DNA from 3 places in the Caldalkalibacillus salinus genome. Region 2 is predicted to be linked to each of the others. Evidence: riboswitches for the same ligand, from Rfam matches in the RefSeq annotation. Region 2 holds a riboswitch; each other region holds the start of a gene.
The links. Region 2 has a riboswitch for thiamine pyrophosphate ahead of JKM87_RS04720 (acetylornithine deacetylase). Riboswitches for the same ligand answer to the same signal wherever they lie in the genome.
Positions count from the first base shown of each region.

Region 1: it holds a riboswitch for thiamine pyrophosphate, as region 2 does, so the genes downstream of both, thiE (thiamine phosphate synthase) here and JKM87_RS04720 (acetylornithine deacetylase) in region 2, are expected to answer to the same signal.
Region 3: it holds a riboswitch for thiamine pyrophosphate, as region 2 does, so the genes downstream of both, thiC (phosphomethylpyrimidine synthase ThiC) here and JKM87_RS04720 (acetylornithine deacetylase) in region 2, are expected to answer to the same signal.

Region 1 covers NZ_JAERVL010000025.1:52,138-56,632, forward strand. Annotated here, with positions in the region: gene thiD (bifunctional hydroxymethylpyrimidine kinase/phosphomethylpyrimidine kinase) at 1-113, opposite strand, end outside; gene thiO (glycine oxidase ThiO) at 155-1,279, opposite strand; gene JKM87_RS14280 (thiazole synthase) at 1,300-2,085, opposite strand; gene thiS (sulfur carrier protein ThiS) at 2,119-2,340, opposite strand; gene thiE (thiamine phosphate synthase) at 2,324-2,959, opposite strand; TPP riboswitch at 3,112-3,219, opposite strand; gene htpX (protease HtpX) at 3,452-4,330, opposite strand; gene nfsA (oxygen-insensitive NADPH nitroreductase) at 4,440-4,495, opposite strand, start outside.
Region 2 covers NZ_JAERVL010000004.1:204,564-209,058, forward strand. Annotated here, with positions in the region: gene JKM87_RS04710 (aminotransferase A) at 1-202, shown strand, start outside; gene JKM87_RS04715 (hypothetical protein) at 324-1,268, shown strand; TPP riboswitch at 1,463-1,564, shown strand; gene JKM87_RS04720 (acetylornithine deacetylase) at 1,785-3,074, shown strand; gene tenA (thiaminase II) at 3,103-3,795, shown strand; gene JKM87_RS04730 (ECF transporter S component) at 3,847-4,434, shown strand; gene JKM87_RS17845 (ABC transporter ATP-binding protein) at 4,482-4,495, shown strand, end outside.
Region 3 covers NZ_JAERVL010000012.1:131,540-136,034, forward strand. Annotated here, with positions in the region: gene thiC (phosphomethylpyrimidine synthase ThiC) at 176-1,933, opposite strand; TPP riboswitch at 2,202-2,317, opposite strand; gene parC (DNA topoisomerase IV subunit A) at 2,425-4,495, opposite strand, start outside.

The DNA of each region.
Region 1 (4,495 bases), on a different contig from region 2:
ATGACTGACATCCCGAAGGTCTCTAACTCCTGAAAGGTTTTTAAATCTGCTTGTATGCCAGCGCCGCCTCCGCTATCAGACCCGGCGATTGTTAAAGTACGATAAACCACCATAATTCCTCCTCAGACCATACAGCTGCCCTTAGACCACAAATCTATGTGAAACGCATCGGATCAAACAGCTGTACGTTTATATTTGTTTGTTTCCCTTCATAGAGATCAGCAACAAGGGTTGCATTACGTGGGCTTAAAAGAATCCCATTTCTATAATGGCCACTAGAGATGAGCACATTTGGTAGATGAGGTAGCGTACCGATGAGGGGATAGCCATCTTGTGTGGCCGGTCTTAATCCAGCCCATTGATGGAATGGCTCCTCTTTTTCCATATAAGGAAAAAGTCTGCGACTCCATTTCTTCAAGCGCTGAATGCCTTTCTCAGTGGTTGAAACTTCAAAACCGGCTACATCTTCTGAAGCCCCACAAACAACACTACCGATTTCTTTTGATACGACATAGCCTTGGCTAGAAAACACCATATGTCTCACCTCTGTGGCTGGCCTGTTTTGGTAAGCACAGATTTGTCCTCTAATCGGAAAAACGGGAAGTTGAACGCCAAGTGTTTTTTCATAAGAAGAAGTCCACGCCCCGGTCGCTAGAATACATCGCTCAGCGTGAAAAACCCCTTGTTGTTCTGTATGCAAGTTAACGACATCTTGGGTCACTTCACCGATCGTCACTTCACCAACATGTTCCTGAACCTGGACACCTAGCCGCAGGCACGCCTCTTTTAGCGCCTGTACATAATGTGGCGCATAGAGATGGTGCTCCTCTGGATAATACATGGCCGCCGTTGCATCGGGCGTGAGATGTGGCTCCAACGCCCTAAGCTGTGGACCTTTAACGATCTCAGCCTGTACATCCCACCCGTTTTGCCATTCTAGGCGTGTCTCAAGTCCTAGCTCATCTGCTTCATGGAACACCACATGCAAACTCCCATTTGTGTTGTATTCAAAATCCATTTGTGATACTTCTTTCACGCGACTTTGCCACTCGGGATACATTTTCAGGCTTTGGTGGGCAAGGGTGAAGAAATCATCAGGATCTTCCCCTATCTCAGAGTAGGGGGCAAGCATGCCGGCTGCGGCTCCAGTTGCTTGTCCACCACATGCTCCACGTTCCAGTATTGTGATTTGATGCCCTCTAGAGGCAAGTTCAAAGGCGATGGCTAGACCGATCACACCACCGCCTACGATGATACAGGGTTGTGTTTTGCTCATCATTAATCTATCCTCTTCCCTTACTACTTAGAGATGTGTTCTAATACACTACTGGCTGTGGCGTATTTTTTCTTAGGGATCCGTCCGGCAAGGTAGGATAGCCGTCCGGCATCAATCGCTAGTTTCATCGCCCTGGCCATCTTCACTGGGTCTTTCGCTTTGGCCACTGGGGTATTCATGAGAACGCCAGACGCCCCGAGTTCCATCGCTTGAGCTACATCGCTAGCGGAGCCCAGACCAGCATCGACAATAATCGGGACATTCGCCTCTTCGACAATGAGCTGAAGGTGATAAGGGTTTAATATCCCTAATCCTGTTCCTATCGGTGCACCACCTGGCATCACAGCTGCTGCCCCCGCTTCTTCCAGCCGTTTACATAAGACCGGGTCATCTGAGGTATACGGTAAAACAACAAATCCTTCGTTCGCTAATACCTCTGTTGCTTTTAATGTTTCAACCGGATCCGGTAGCAACGTTTTTTCATTGACACTGATTTCAATCTTAATCCAATTGGATATGCCCGATGCCTTCGCGAGTCTAGCAATACGGATCGCTTCTTCCGCATTTTTGGCTCCGCTCGTATTCGGCAAATAAGTGAAGGACATCCCCTCTAAGTGCTGCAATATGGCATCTTCTTCCGGGTCTTCCAAATTCACTCTTCTAATGGCGAAGGTCAAAATCTCTGATTCGGACGCCTTGATCGCTTCTTGTTGAATATAGGGGTTCGGATATCGACCAGTTCCAATCATGAAACGCGAGCGAAACTTTTGCCCCCCTATTTCTAGAACGTCATTTTCTAAAATGTCCATTTGTGATCCTCCTCTTGGTCGCTTCGGCTTCGTTTAGCCGCCTCCCACAAAATGTACAAGCTCAATCTTCGCACCCGGTTCTAACTGATGATCCTCCCATATGGCGCGATCAATAATTTCACCGTTCACTTCGGCTACCACGTGCGCTTCTTTCAAGCCATAATGTTGAACAAGTTCTTGAACTGTTTGTAACTCCAGCTCTATTTGTTTGCCATTCACCGTTAGTTGCATGTTTGTCTCACTCTCCTCTCGCACGTTTAATCTCCTGACTAAAGGCAGCGGCGGTGGCCTTCACGTCTTCCGCACCAACGATGGCACTGATGACACAAATACGTCGGGCACCAGCCTTAAGAACGTCCTGAACGTTATGCAGTTTGATGCCACCAATGGCAACGTAAGGCATATCAACGTGTTCAGTCACCTGCTGAACGTAATCCAAGCCAACTGGGTCTACAACATCCGCCTTACTCTTCGTCTCAAACACAGGACCAACGCCGATATAATCGGCTCCATTTTTCTTGGCTTCCTGCGCTTCTTCCAGCGCGTGTGTGGAAATACCGATGATTTTATCTGGTCCGAGTATTTTCCTTGCCTCTTGTAATGGGAGGTCATCTTGCCCAAGGTGTATCCCGTCAGCGTCTACAGCGAGCGCTATATCTATATGGTCGTTGACGATAAAGGGCACATTGTATCTAGCAGTTAATGAGCGTAGCGCCTTGGCCATATCTAGCAATTCTTTTTTAGATTTGTCTTTCTCTCTTAATTGTACAATATCAGCCCCACCAAGAATCGCTTCTTCTATCACCTGTAGATAGTCCTTTCCTTGATAAAACTGTTCTCCCGTAATGACATAGAGATGGAAATCCTGCTTCAAGGTGAATCCTCCTTCATGTGTGTGTATAAACGCTCTTAGATCAATCCCGATTATAAGTTAGTACCAAAAAAATGTTAGTTCCAAAAAATGTCTGATACAAAAAGGAAGAAAGCTTCCTGTAAGAAAGCTTCCTCTTGTTCAGCCAGTATATGGACTTACGATGAAGACTTTCCTACGCTGGTACCAACCAGATCAGGTTCTTAGGGTTGTAAAAAACACCTTTACTCTCAGCCCTGTAGGGGGCACCCCTAGTCTTGTCAATCGTCTTTTAAGTTGTGACTACATGCTAAAGGCAAAGGTCATAGCTATAAGTTTGATGATCTAACCAGCCTTATTACAAGACTTTTATACTATTTCATCTCCTATTATAACATTGCGACACAGGTTTCTCTATTGTAAAGTCTCTATGTTTTATGGTCGTTTGATGTTTATACTGATGATGTCATAAAAGGTGCAGCAGAAATCTGCTGCACCCTTTTTATACTCTAATTATTATGATTCGTGTAATCTGCGTATACGTTCATTAAGATCGGGGTGACTAGAGAATAACTGAGACATCCCTTGTTTCCCACTAATTTTAAGCGTAGCGACAGACGATTGGCTATTATCCACGGCATGAACATGACGTTGTAGCGATTGTAGCGCATGAACCATCTTATCTTTACCGGCTAGGTGTGCCCCACCCTTATCAGCATGGAACTCACGGTAGCGTGAGAAGGCCATAACGGCAATGCTGCCTAGGATAGAGAACAGGATCTGGAACACGAGCACGGCAATAAAATGGACAATGCCTTGTAACTCAGGCTTGACAAAGCGTGACGCGGCAAAGGCGGCAATTCGTGCCAAGAAGACCACGAACGTGTTGACGACCCCTTGAATAAGGGTCATCGTGATCATATCGCCGTTTTCAATGTGCGCCACCTCGTGGGCTAACACCCCTTCAACAGCGTCGGAATCCATTGATTGCAATAGCCCTCTAGAAACAGCCACGAGTGAACGATTTTTGGTAGGACCTGTGGCAAAAGCGTTGACCTCTGGAGATTCGTAAATCCCAACCTCAGGCATGACCGTTATACCAGCTTTACGTGAAAGGTCGTGTACTTTATCTACTAGGGCTCTTTCAGCGGATGAAAGATTAGCATTCGGATCTAGTACGCGCACCCCCATCGCTTTTTTAGCCATCCATCTGGATATAGCCAGTGAGACGAAAGCGCCACTAAAACCGATCACGGCACTCAAAACGAGTAATTGTTGGTATTGGATCTTGCCATTATCAATGTAGCCCGTAAACCCAATCAAATTCAATACAATCATAATGGTAGCCAATACGAGTATATTGGTTAGTATAAATAGAAAAATTCTTTTACCCACTATACATCCCCCTTTAAATTTATCCCATTCTTTATGAGCTTATATATTTTTAATTATAAACGAAATAGAATCAAAATTTAGATCCCTTTTTTTGATCATTTCATGACATTTATTTTAACATAAACCCTTTACTTTGGAGAAAGGATTTCATGTGTGTTCGTCTCG
Region 2 (4,495 bases):
ATTCCCCTCTATTAAAAAGTGGCAGAGACCATCTTTTGATTTCGCCTCACAATTACTAGAAGAGCAGAAACTCGCCATCGTACCAGGCAGCGCTTTTTCAAATTACGGGGAAGGCTATGTCCGTATATCGTATGCTTATCATGATGACATTTTAGAAGAGGGTGCTGATCGATTACAACGTTTCCTCCATTCGCTATCTTAGGCGGAACGATAGAGATCATATCGGGGCTAAGGACCTATTATGATCAAGCACACGGAATATACCCCTGAAACTTGGCACGTGATGTATCGTACTATTAAGAATAGGAAAGGAGGAAGCACTCATGTTGGCAGATCTGAATGAACGGTTAGAAACGGTCGTAGATCAGAAAAGACAAAAAGCAAAATGGACGGCAATGTATCGGGAACTAGAAGCGCAATTGAAGGAAGAAGAGCAGAAGGAAAAGCGCCTAGGACATCTCTTGGAAAAAGAAGAGGAAGATGTTAAAAAGCTAGAAGGGTTGTCGGTGTCTAACTTCCTTTACACGGTGATTGGAAAAAAGTTAGAGCGTCTAGAAAAAGAAAGACAAGAGGCGGTGGCCGCAAAATTAAAGTATGATGAAGCCGTACATACGGTGGAAGATATGAAATCAGAAATGATTGAACTCTCATCTTTACTGGCCCCACTTCATCATGTCGATCAAACATACGAGACACTATTACAGGAAAAAGAGGCGCTGATTAAGGATACAGCCACGGTTTGGTCGGAAGAATTATTTGCACTTTCAGAGAAAAAGGCAGAGTTGAGCTCTGAATTAAAGGAATATGATGAAGCGATTCAAGCGGGACAATCTGCCCTATCGAAGCTCTCGCATGTGATAGAATCTCTGGATAAAGCGAAGGGATGGTCGACCTTTGATCTATTCGGCGGGGGATTAATCTCTACAGCGATAAAGCATGATCATCTCGATACGGCGAAGGGTGAAATACACAGCGCACAAAATGCCCTAAGAAAATTTGAGTCCGAGCTCAAGGACATCCAAAGACAGTTTGGGCATGTACATATTGACATTGGTGAATTTTTATCATTTGCCGATTACTTTTTCGACGGTTTTATTGTGGATTGGACGGTGCACGGAAAAATAAATGATTCCCTTGAACAAGCAGAACAGGTCTATCACCAAGTAGACGATGTGGTAAGAGAGATTAATAAAGAGCGTGAAAAAATACACCGTGAACGTGAGCAAACGGAACATCGTAGAATTGATACTATAAAAAAGGCGCAATAATATTTTATTAAAAATACGGGATAGGTAAAAATGACGTCTATCTCCGGCTCCTTCAGATGTCATATATGAATGGTGTATCGCTTTACAACTTGCACATTTTCACCTTTTATGATAAATATGTATTAAGCTTGATTTATCTAACATGCGATTTAGAAGCGACGTCTATAAGAATTAAAAACAGACAACAACATACGTTTTACCGCTAGGGGTGCTCTTTGTAGCTGAGAGAGGCGTTGGCCTTAACCCTTGAACCTGATCTAGATCATACTAGCGTAGGGAAGTGGTGGTCGAACCGGTAGTTGTTTATCCCAAATGAGCCAAGTGGTTCAAGTGTAAGTGTATAACTAAAAGAAACTTGAACACTTTTACTGGCATTATTGGGATATCATCGACGGAGTGACGTCTATACATTAGAAGTTAACCACTTTCCTTTTACGGAAGGTGGTTTTTTATATGTTTGAAACGTTTAGGGTCAGATTAGAGGGAGGTCGACCGGAAAGGAGGCAATAAGTCAAAGTGTCAATACAAATTAAACAGCAAACGTTAGACCACTTAATGCAGCAGGTGGACACACGGAAGGACGAACTTATCGAGTTACTGAAAACACTCATCACCTTTGAGACACCTAGTCCGCCTGCAAGAAACACTTCAGAAGCGCAAAGGTTTATCGCTCAGTATCTCAGAGATATGGACTTTGAGACCGATATGTGGGAGGTATATCCTGGAGACCCAAATGTGGTGGGGGTTAAGAAGGGCATACACTCACAGACGTATCACAGCTTAATCATCAATGGACATATTGACGTGGCCGAAGTGGATGATGAAGGGTGGACGTCCTCCCCTTTTGAGCCGTTGGTGAAGGATGGCAGAATTTACGGCAGAGGATCAGCTGATATGAAGGGGGGCATGGCTGGCGTCCTTTTTGCGCTAAAGCTACTAGAACAGAACGGTATTCAATTGCCAGGCGATGTCATACTGCAATCAGTTATAGGAGAAGAGGTTGGAGAAGCGGGGACGCTTGAGTGTTGTCGCAAGGGCTATGGTGCTGATTTTGCAATCGTGGTCGATACGAGTGATTTGAACATTCACGGTCAAGGGGGTGTCATAACCGGGTGGATCACTATTAAGAGTCCAACTACCTTTCACGACGGCACACGGCGTCACATGATACATGCTGGTGGTGGCCTTTTTGGGGCTAGTGCGATTGAAAAAATGGCAAAGATCATTCAAGGCTTACAAGAACTGGAGCGTCACTGGGCGGTGACAAAATCTTATCCCGGTTTTCCTCACGGTACGAATACAATTAATCCCGCTGTCATAGAAGGTGGACGCCACCCGGCCTTTATTGCAGATGAATGTAAGCTGTGGGTGACGGTACACTTTTACCCGGATGAGTCACACCAGCAGGTTGCACAGGAAGTAGAAGACTATATACGGCAAGTCGCCGCAGCAGATCCCTGGCTCAGGGAGCATCCACCTACGTTTGAGTGGGGGGGAACCTCTATGATTGAAGACAAAGGTGAAATTTTTCCGTCATTGGACATCGACATCGAACATCCCGGTGTGCAATCACTCATGTCTGCCCATCAGTCAGTTGTAGGAGAAGCACCAAAGGTTGGCATGTCAACGTCAGTTACGGATGGAGGATGGCTGGGAGAAGCCGGTATACCAACGGTTATCTATGGCCCTGGAGAGATGCGTGAAGCACACTCTGTTAACGAAAGTTTAAGCATTGCGCAACTGATCCACTTTACCAAGGTCATGGTTCAAACGATCTACACCTGGAGCCACCAGAAAAAAACATAGATACATAATGAAAGGGGATAAATGTGTGATGACATTTACAGATCGCTTACATCAAAAAGTTCACCCCATATGGGAAGCGAATCATCAACATCCGTTTGTGCAAGAGATAGGTGAGGGCACTTTAGATGTAAAGAAGTTCAGATACTTTATGATTCAAGACTATTTATATCTTAAAGACTTTGCCAAGCTATTTGCCTTAGGGGCGGTTAAGGCTGACGATGTGCGCACCATGGGGGAGTTTGCCAAATTGCTAGACGCTACGCTCAATGTAGAGATGGATGTTCACCGTCAATATGCCAAAAAGTTTGATATTACCGCTGAGGAATTAGAGGAAGCAGAGCCGGCAGCGGTGACGCTTGCTTACTCTCATTACATGCTTCAAGTCGCACAAAACGGGACCCTACCTGAACTGATTTGTGCTCTTTTACCCTGTATGTGGAGTTACTCTGAAATAGGGAAAGCGTTAAGTGAGATCCCTGGTGCGAGTGAGCATGAGTTCTATGGCGAATGGGTCCAAATGTATGCCTCTGAAGAGTTTGGTCAACTAGCGAATTGGCTTATTGATGAGCTTAATCTTCTAACTGAAGGGAAGCCTGAGCAAGAGTTGGCCCACTTAGAGAATATATTCGTGCGCACGAGTAAGTTTGAGTACATGTTCTGGGATATGGCGTATCAAGAACAAACATGGCCTGTGTCTAACGAAGGGCTTGTCACAAAATAAAAATGGAACGTGTTTTACGCGTCGGCTAGGACACGGGAAGGAGTTATGACAATGAAAAAAAGATTAACACTCACAGATATCCTGGTCACCATTGTTATCTCTGTGGTTTTTGCTATTATTTATAAGCTTTGGGGGCCCGTTTCAGATTTAGTGTCTCCCCTCGGTTTACACTTCGATGAACTGATATACGGTATGTGGTTTATTGCAGCTACGGTAGCATTTCTAATCATACGCAAACCGGGGGTGGCCCTTCTAGCCGAAACGGCGGCTGCTTCTGGGGAATATATTGTAGGTTCTCAGTACGGCCTAGAAGTCTTACTGTACGGTGTATTGCAGGGGCTTGGGGCAGAAATTATTTTCGCGCTATTCCTTTACCGCTCGTTCAGCATATTTACTGCATCGCTCGCAGCGTTAGGGGCCACAGCAGGGTCCTTCGTCATGGATGTCCTGAGGGGCTATATTACAGATCTCGAGCCTTGGAATCTTGTGCTATTAGTCACTGCCCGAAGTGTCGGTGCGATTGTTATTGCGGGAGTGTTTGCATACTATCTGGTGAAGGCAATAGAAAAGACAGGGGTCACCGACTCGCTGCGTCCAGTGTCATCTCAAGATTATAAGGCGCTCGATGAAGATTTGTAAAATGGCCATGGCAGGCGAAGGATGACATATAAAAGGGTGAATCTAACATGTCTCAAGTAAT
Region 3 (4,495 bases), on a different contig from region 2:
GTTTTTGAACTATGTGAAATTTGGATTCAAGTGGAGTAAATGAGTACGAGTGTGAGCTCCCCTTCCACCCATGATAAAAGCGAGATGAACTCAGAAATGCGATATGAAGAGATGTGCTGGAGAGTTTATCTACCGCTTTTATGAAGGTCTTCTTTCCCTAATAGGGGTTCTCTGGTTACTTGTATACCTTTGAACCTTCCTGGACAAACGCTTTTGCTTTCTCTTTCATGCCTTCCTCGATCACTTGCTCTTCGCTCATCCCTTTTTCACTTGCGAGTGCTCTAATATCATGAGAGATCCGCATTGAACAAAATTTGGGCCCACACATGGAACAGAAATGTGCTGTTTTAGCCCCTTCTGATGGCAGCGTTTCGTCATGATACTCCCGTGCTCGCTCAGGATCCAACGACAGATTAAACTGATCCTTCCACCTGAATTCAAAACGCGCCTTGGAAACAGCATCATCCCTTTTTTGAGCATGTGGGTGACCCTTCGCAAGATCTGCTGCATGCGCCGCAATTTTATAAGTGATGACCCCTTCACGTACATCATCTTTGTTCGGTAAACCTAGATGCTCTTTCGGTGTCACATAACATAGCATGGCTGTACCGTACCATCCGATCATTGCAGCCCCAATAGCTGAAGTGATATGATCATATCCCGGCGCAATATCCGTTGTAAGAGGACCTAAGGTATAGAAGGGCGCTTCTTTACAAATCTCTAACTGCTTATCCATATTCTCTTTAATCAAGTGCATGGGCACATGACCAGGCCCCTCAATCATCACTTGTACGTCATGTTTCCAAGCGATGTCCGTTAACTCACCTAGCACCTCCAGCTCTGCAAATTGGGCCTCATCATTCGCATCCGCGATTGATCCTGGACGAAGCCCATCTCCTAACGAGATCGAAATATCGTACTGCTTCAATATTTCGCAAATGTCTTCAAAATGCGTGTACAGAAAGCTCTCCTCATGGTGTGCCAAACACCATTGCGCCATGATGGACCCGCCACGGGATACTATTCCTGTCGTACGCTCGGCTGTTAGCGGTATATGGCGTAGTAAAACACCAGCATGAATGGTGAAATAATCGACACCTTGTTCGGCCTGCTCAATTAAAGTATCACGATAAACCGCCCACGTTAAATCTTCAGCGACGCCATTCACCTTTTCCAAAGCCTGATATATGGGCACTGTTCCTACTGGTACAGGAGAATTGCGTATAATCCATTCCCGTGTGGTGTGAATATGCTTACCTGTAGATAAGTCCATAATGGTGTCTGTCCCCCATCGAGTGGCCCATGTCATCTTTTCAACTTCTTCCTCTATTGAGGAATGAACAGCGGAAGTGCCAATATTGGCATTAATCTTAACATGAAAATGGCGACCGATAATCATGGGTTCACTTTCAGGATGATTGACATTAGCGGGGATAATGGCTCGGCCACGGGCCACCTCCTGACGGACAAAGTCGGGATCCATTCCTTCTCTTATAGCGATAAACTCCATCTCTGGGGTGATGATGCCCTTTTTAGCGTAGTGCATTTGAGTCACATTATGTCCTGGTTTTGCCCTCAAAGACTTTTGCTTCGTTATAGGGAACCTTTCTATGTTTGGGGATGCCATTTGGTGGGGGATTAATCCATCGTCTTCAGGTTTCAAGTTTCGACCTTCATAAAATTCAACATCTCCGCGTTCGATGATCCACGTGTGACGATGGGCTGGTAATCCTTGACGAATATCAAGGTCGACGTCGGGGTCTATATACACCCCACTCGTGTCGTAAACGCGTATAGGTTCATTCTCTACCACTTCACCTGTTGTTTCTCTCGTAGGCGTCAGTTGAATCTCTCTCATGGGCACTTTAATATCTGGTCTCGAACCCACTTTATAAACCTTTTTACTGTTTTCAAACTGTGACCTAAATGTCATGGTTAATGGATCTTGGCTTGTCAAAACAAACGCTCCTTCCCCACTCCAGTCTCTACTAGAACCACCTGAAATCCCAATACTTTGCGTAAGGTAAGGCTAAGCCTGTGTCACTTAAAAGCCTCATAAGACTAATTTAAAGCATTAAAAAACGGGTCCTAAGAATAGGAACCCGATCGGTTTTAATTGGAAACTGAAATTCACGCCAAGTCTTCATGCTGTTACATGTGTACGAATAGATGTTCATTAATGTATAACGATGATTGGCTTGTGAATGGCCCAACTACTTCCCTACGCTGGTACTAACCAGATCAGGTTCTAAGGGTCGAAGAATTTAGAACGCACTCTTCTCTCAGTCCAAGCTACAGGACTCCCCTAGTAGAGTATGAAGTTTTATATTTTAATGATGCTCATGGTTAATATTACCAAACATGACGAGATGGGTCAACCTTTATACGCAACCCCACCTATCAACATACATTTTAAATATAGAGTCACGTTTGGGTTTGATCTTCTTCAGGGCTTTGAGTGTCGTTTCCATTCTTGCTCTTCCAATGGACCTCAACCTCGGTTACACGATGAGGATTCGTTTTGAGTTCTTTGATCATTCTGGTTCCTCTACGTGCTCTTGTGTGTTGAGTCAGCTCATCAAGTTTTAATCTCTTAACGGTTTGTCTGTGAGTATGCATTTTGACAGTCTCAAAATCACGTATATCATGAAACAGTATACCGTCAACCACTTCATCATCTTTAAGGTTAATGCCCTTCACACCGCCTGCTTTAACCCCCATCACACTCACTTCTTCCTCTTCAAACCACAGGGCAAAGCTCTGTTGTGTGATCAGTAAGAGCTCATGATGCCCTTGGGTACGATACACTCGTACGACTTCATCCTCACCTTTTAGCTTTATACCCACAATAGGTTTGGAGTAACGTTGCACTTTATACTCTGATAGTTTGGAACGTTTGACCATGCCTTGCTTCGTTATGAAGAGGAGCATGTCATCCGTTTGATCAAAATCTTCTACACTGTAGGCGGACAATATACGATCATCTTTATCTATCGGGATTAAATTAGAGATATGTTGCCCCATTTCTTTCCACTTGATATCTGGTAGCTCGTGGACAGGTAGGTATAGATAATGCCCTTTTGACGTAAATAGTAATAACGTATGCGTCGTATTTGATGTGAGTAAATGGCATAATTCATCCTCATCCTTCATCCCGACCTCATCTTCATTGGAGGCGGCATACGACCTCATGCTCGTGCGCTTCACATAGCCGTCACGCGTGACGGTAACCATCACATCTTCGGATGGCACCATCACTTCTAGGCTAACCTTGAGCTCTTCTATTTCCGCCTGAACCTCCGTCATCCTAGCATCTCCGTACGTATCTCTTATCTCTTCTAATTCTTTTTTAATGACTTGTACCAACTTCTTCTCACTGGCAAGGATCGCTTCGAGCTTCTTAATCTTCTTCTCTAGCTCTTTAGCTTCCTTCTGCAACTGTGTCACATCTGTGTTCGTTAAGCGGTATAACTGTAAGCTCACAATGGCTTCCGCTTGAGGTTCTGTGAATCCAAAAGAGGAAATGAGATTACGCTTAGCATCCCCTTTATCCTTAGATGCACGAATTTTAGCTATCACATCATCTAATATGGAAAGGGCGTGTATTAGGCCTTCGACAATATGGGCGCGATCCTTTGCTTTACGTAATTCGTACTGACAACGATACGTCACCACTTCTTTTTGATGCGTCACATAAGCCTCCAATAAGCCTTTGAGGTTCATAAGTTGTGGCGTTTTATTGGATATAGCCACCATGTTAAAGTTATACGTGATTTGTAGGTCGGTATTTTTATATAAGTAATTGAGTATCCCTTCTGCATCAGCGTCCTTCTTCAAATCGATGACGATTCGTAAGCCAGTACGATCTGTTTCGTCCCTCACTTCAGCAATGCCTTCTACTTTTTTATCTATTCTAAGTTCGTCAATCTTACGCACGAGATTAGCTTTGACTACCTCATACGGGATTTCCGTGATGACGATCTGTTCCCGTCCCCCACGCATGACGTCAAAGCTCGATTTTGCTCTGACGACCACTTTTCCTTTACCCGTCTCGTAAGCTTGCTTGATTCCGTCAATCCCTTGAACAATCCCGCCTGTTGGGAAGTCTGGGCCTTTTAACACTGTCATTAACTCATCAACGGATACCTCGGACTGTTCGAGGTACATGATCACCGCATCAATGACTTCAATTAAGTTGTGTGGCGGTATATCAGTGGCATACCCAGACGATATACCGGTTGAACCGTTCACAAGTAAATGCGGAAATCTAGACGGCAATACGGTAGGTTCTTGATCGGAATCATCAAAGTTCGGTGCAAAAGTCACTGTTTGTTTGTCTATGTCTCTTAAGAGTTCAGATGCTAGGGGCGATAGACGCGCTTCTGTATATCTCATCGCCGCTTGTGGGTCCCCGTCAATGCTACCATTATTGCCGTGCATTTCTACGAGTCGTTTACGTACTTTCCACTCTTGTGACATACGCACGAGTGCATCG